One region of the Pseudoalteromonas sp. SG44-17 genome, then DNA from elsewhere that is predicted to be linked to it. Evidence: predicted binding sites of a transcription regulator. Region 1 holds the regulator's gene; the other holds the start of a gene.
What was found. The regulator FliA, encoded in region 1, starts transcription of late flagellar genes. The targets are predictions, from matches to a motif close to CTAAAGNTNNNNNNNNNNNNGCCGATA.

Region 1 (2,404 bases):
TAATGTTTTAAACTCACCTAGCTCAATTTCACGATTCATTAAACGATCCCAAGTGGGTTTAATGTCTGAAATATCATCTGCAAGCTGTTGGGCAATTGGTAAACTTGCTTCTACAGCATCCATGGTTTTATTAGCAGCGTTCTCTGTCATTTCCATAACATAGTTTAGACGCTGCTTAGCATCGGGGAGTGCGTCTTTGGTCAAATCAGCTAAACGTGTATCAAGCTCAAAATTTTTCAACGCATCATGAAGCTGACGCGTAAGTTTGCCTACTTCGGCAAATAATTCTGATTGCTCTTTTGACGCCGCATCAATAATTAACTGATCAGCTTTATCTTGTTCACCATTTTCAAGGTAAACCACAAGCTGCCGGGCTTGTTCTAAACTGATCTGAGGCGCAGCTGGTGCTGACATAAGCCTCTCCTATTTATTTAACCTAAACGCTCAAACACTTTTTCCAATTTGGTTTTCAGTGTTGCGGCTGTAAATGGTTTAACGATATAGCCGTTAACACCAGCTTGTGCAGCAGCAACAATTTGTTCTTTTTTAGCTTCTGCTGTTACCATTAAAACAGGGATGTGTTTCAGGCTGTCATCGGCCCTGATAGCGCGCAAGAGGTCAATTCCTTGCATGCCAGGCATGTTCCAATCTGTTACTACAAAATCAAATTCTTGATTCTGCAACATCGGTAAAGCTGTTGAGCCATCATCAGCTTCTTGTACATTTGTAAAACCCAAATCTCTTAACAGATTTTTGATAATACGTCTCATCGTCGAAAAATCATCAACAACAAGAATTTTCATGTTTTTATCCAAAACATCCTCCGGTGAGGTCTGAACCTATATTTACTTACTACTAGTTAATCCAGTCATTGATTTTTGCTTTGAGCTTAATCATCGCCTGACCATGTATCTGACTCACACGCGATTCGCTTACATCGAGTATATGTCCAATCTCTTTTAAATTCATTTCATCATTATAATAAAGCGACAATACTAACCCATCTCGTTCAGGTAAAGATTGTATAGCTGTTAATAATGATTGATTAAAACGTTCATTTTTAACGTTATTAAAGGGCTTGTCTAGTGCTAAATCATGTCCCACTGGTGTGATAACATCTTCATCAATTCCCAAGTCTTCTATACCTAAAACCTTACTTGAATTTACATCACTAAGAATATGATGGTACTCATCTAGCGTAATATCAAGTTTTTCAGCAACTTCACTATCTTTAGGTTCTCGATTCAGGCTGCTTTCTAGCTCACTAATCGCTTCAGCAACTCTGCGGCTATTACGGTGCACTGAGCGAGGAGCCCAATCACCTCGGCGCATTTCATCCAGCATCGCACCACGAATACGAATGCCTGCAAAGGTTTCAAAGCTTGCACCTTTAGTCGCATCAAAGTTTTTTGATGCTTCAATTAACCCTATCATCCCCGATTGAATCAAATCATCGAGTTGCACACTCGCGGGTAAACGAGCGATCAAATGACAAGCCACTTTTTTAACTAAAGAAGCATGTCGCTCAACAATCACATTTAAATTTTGTGTCGATTGATATCCCATCGCTTTATTCACCGATGCCGTCATAGTTAGCCGTTTACTAATTTTTCTATGAAAAATTCTAAATGGCCAGATGGTTGATTAGGTATAGGCCATTTAACTGCTTTTGTCGCTAATGTTTTAAATGCAATTGCCGCTGGAGAATTTGGAAATAAATCAACAATTACTTTTTGACGACGAGTTGCTTTACGCATGTTTTCATCATAAGGGACTGTTGCAACCAATTCCATTGAGACATCCAAAAAGCGATCCGTTACTTTTGAGAGCTTAGCAAATAGTTCGTGGCCTTCACGCATACTGCGCACCATATTAGCAACTATTTTAAACTTATACACACCATGCTCACGACTCAACACTTTGATTAATGCATAAGCGTCGGTTATTGAGGTCGGTTCATCACATACTACTACCATGACATCTTGCGCTGCGCGCGAAAAACTTAATACCATGTCAGAGATACCAGCAGCAGTATCAACAATTAATATATCAAATTCGGTATTCAACTCACTAAAAGCACGAATTAATCCAGCATGTTCTGATGGTGAAAGTTCCACCATACTTTGTGAGCCTGACGTCGCTGGTACTATTTTAATTCCTGCAGGCCCTTCAACTAAAATTTCATCGAGCTCACATTCACCTGATAGTACATGAGATAGATTACGTTCAACCCGAAGCCCTAACATCACATCACAATTTGCTAAACCCAAATCGGCATCCAGAACTAACACTCGGTTTCCGAGCTGACCCAACGCAATCGCAGTGTTAAGTGAGACGTTAGTTTTCCCTACGCCACCTTTACCACCTGTTACAGCGATAACTTTAACGCCGTTATTATTGTTTT
Region 2 (2,404 bases), on a different contig from region 1:
AGTTGAGGAGTAGTCGCCATCGGAATAGCTTTTACTACTAGGTTTTGTTATTAATGTGCCGCCTATAAACACTTTCGCCTCACCTAAATCATCAGTGACGGTAGATTTTGGAAAGCCATTAAGACGTACTTCAAAATCGGCGCTGCTGCTACCCTGTGCGTTGTGCTGTAAGGTTACAGAATTAACTAATTGCATAGTTAATTCTGTATGTGCAGGGAAATCGGTTAGTAATAGCTCAGCAGGTCGTCCTTTCTCTAGTACATAAATTTTACCCATAGTATTTATGTCACCGTTCGCTTTGATTATCACGGAACTAACATTACTGTTACTTGGTATGACTAACGTGCCAAAATCAAGCGACTGTTGCTCTATGGTATTTGCGAAATGGTTAGGGCTGTAAATTAAAATACTTACAGCCACTGCATAAGGTAAAAGTCGCACTAGAAGCGATTTAATAAGCGACTTCGATTTGGAAATCACCAGAATAGACTCCATCAGCATAATCTTTAGAAAACGCTGCTGAATCGGGTGTACTAAGTGTCGCTCCTATATTGAACGATACTGTTCCATCTGTAGAATCAACCATTAAATTAGGTGTTCCATCTGTATAAGTTTCGTTTTCATTAGGGCCTGAAGTAATTACATAAGTCCAGTTCCCAATAGTAAAGTTTGGCCGCCCATCATCTTTAGTTCCTTCATATTCTAAAGTAGTTTGTGTAGGGCTAATTATTTTTAATTGTGCATTCTTAACCGCTTCAGATACAGTAAAAGAAGCGGGAACTCCATCATCAATGATCGAAATTGAAGCATCTGTACCTGTAGAGCTACTAGTAGAGACAGGACTTGCAGCTGGTAATGGATTAACAACTATACTCGCAACATGAGTGCCAGATAAATCTGCAACTGCACGGATAGTACCAAAGCTTAAATCATCATCCTTGTCTAATTTAACTGCATTCTGCACAGTTACTTCGGCACGGAATGTAGAAGTAGTAGACACCGCACTAAAAGATATAGCTAGAATACTCACAGCAAGTATTGGAAGAGATCGTTTCATATTAAATCCTTATAAAAATGGGGCATTACCATAAAGAGCCCCTATCATAAGATTTATCGGCAATTAGAACAATTACTTTAAGATTAATTACATAAAAATCAGATAAATAACTGGCTTAGTTAAAGTGGCTCACCAACAAACGGAGCACTCAGGCATTTTTGGCCTAAACTTTGCGCTAAAGAACAAAATAGATTGGCCTCAGTATAATTTTGAAATGGCCCAACTCGTAACCCATACATGGTAACACCTTTATTTTGACGCTCAGTCATTACAAAATCTAATTGGCTAAATGCCTGTGGATATTGCTGCTGTAACTTTGTTATTTGCGTTCTCACTCTTTGCGGTTTTAAATACAGCCCAAGTTGCGCGCCTGGCAGTGAATTGTTATACCGTGGCTGGGGGCGGTTTTCGATAGTTTTTGAGGAGTTAGCAGTATCAGGGGTCTGTATTTTTTCAGCATAATGAGCCACCGTAACATTATCTTCGCGAAGCACCGCTGGGTTTTCTGCAATATCAGTTTGAGAGGAAAGTGCCATTATTAATAGTTGCAAGTCTTCCTCCATCGCAGCTAAACGAGTAATACTCTCTTGTTGCGAGTGCCATTGCTGAACATACTCTTTGACTTGTTGATCAGAAATTAATGCAGGCTGCTGTTCCACCGGGTTAGCATTAATACTACTGCACCCACTAAGCCAGACAGTTGCTGTAACCAACACTGTGGTATACCAAGCTTGCTTTTTAAAACACATCATCTGTTAGCATCAAAAATAAATAATGCCATATTATAAGCAAAGTCAGTGCCAGTTTCAGGATTTTTAAGCAATAAAAAAGTGCCACTAAGGCACTTTTATAAGTTAGGCTCAATAAATGAGCTTAAACTAAGGTTTTAATAAAATCACTTAGTTCATCTTTAAATTCATCACGACGCAGTGCAAATTCAATAGTAGCTTTTAAATAGCCCAACTTACTACCACAATCATGACTACGCCCTTTTATCGCATAAGCAGCAACAGATTCTTTTTCCATCAACATAGCAATTGCGTCTGTTAACTGAATTTCGTCGCCGGCGCCTGCGGGAGTTTTTGCAAGTAATGGCCAAATATTTTTACTTAGCACATAACGACCTACCACAGCCAAATTTGATGGTGCGCTATGCACAGGAGGTTTTTCAACCATATTAAGGATCGCTGCGCTTTGCCCTTGTTCAAGCTTTACGTCGCCTAAATCGACCACACCAAACTTATCAACATCCTGCATAGGCACAGGCTCAACCATTATTTGGCTTTCGCCGTTTGCATTAAAGCGAGTAATCATTTCAGCTAAATTATCTTTTTGAAGATCGCTTTC

Region 2: the regulator FliA is predicted to act here: its motif matches at 1,112-1,138, upstream of H5182_RS02890 (DUF4402 domain-containing protein).

Annotation. Positions count from the first base shown of each region.
Region 1 is NZ_JACJEV010000009.1:59,880-62,283, reverse strand. Features, by position in the region: gene H5182_RS08760 (protein phosphatase CheZ) at 1-414, opposite strand, end outside; gene cheY (chemotaxis response regulator CheY) at 432-815, opposite strand; gene H5182_RS08750 (RNA polymerase sigma factor FliA) at 856-1,566, opposite strand; gene H5182_RS08745 (MinD/ParA family protein) at 1,593-2,404, opposite strand, start outside.
Region 2 is NZ_JACJEV010000003.1:6,584-8,987, forward strand. Features, by position in the region: gene H5182_RS02885 (DUF4402 domain-containing protein) at 1-441, opposite strand, end outside; gene H5182_RS02890 (DUF4402 domain-containing protein) at 452-1,057, opposite strand; gene H5182_RS02895 (SPOR domain-containing protein) at 1,177-1,809, opposite strand; gene galU (UTP--glucose-1-phosphate uridylyltransferase GalU) at 1,931-2,404, opposite strand, start outside.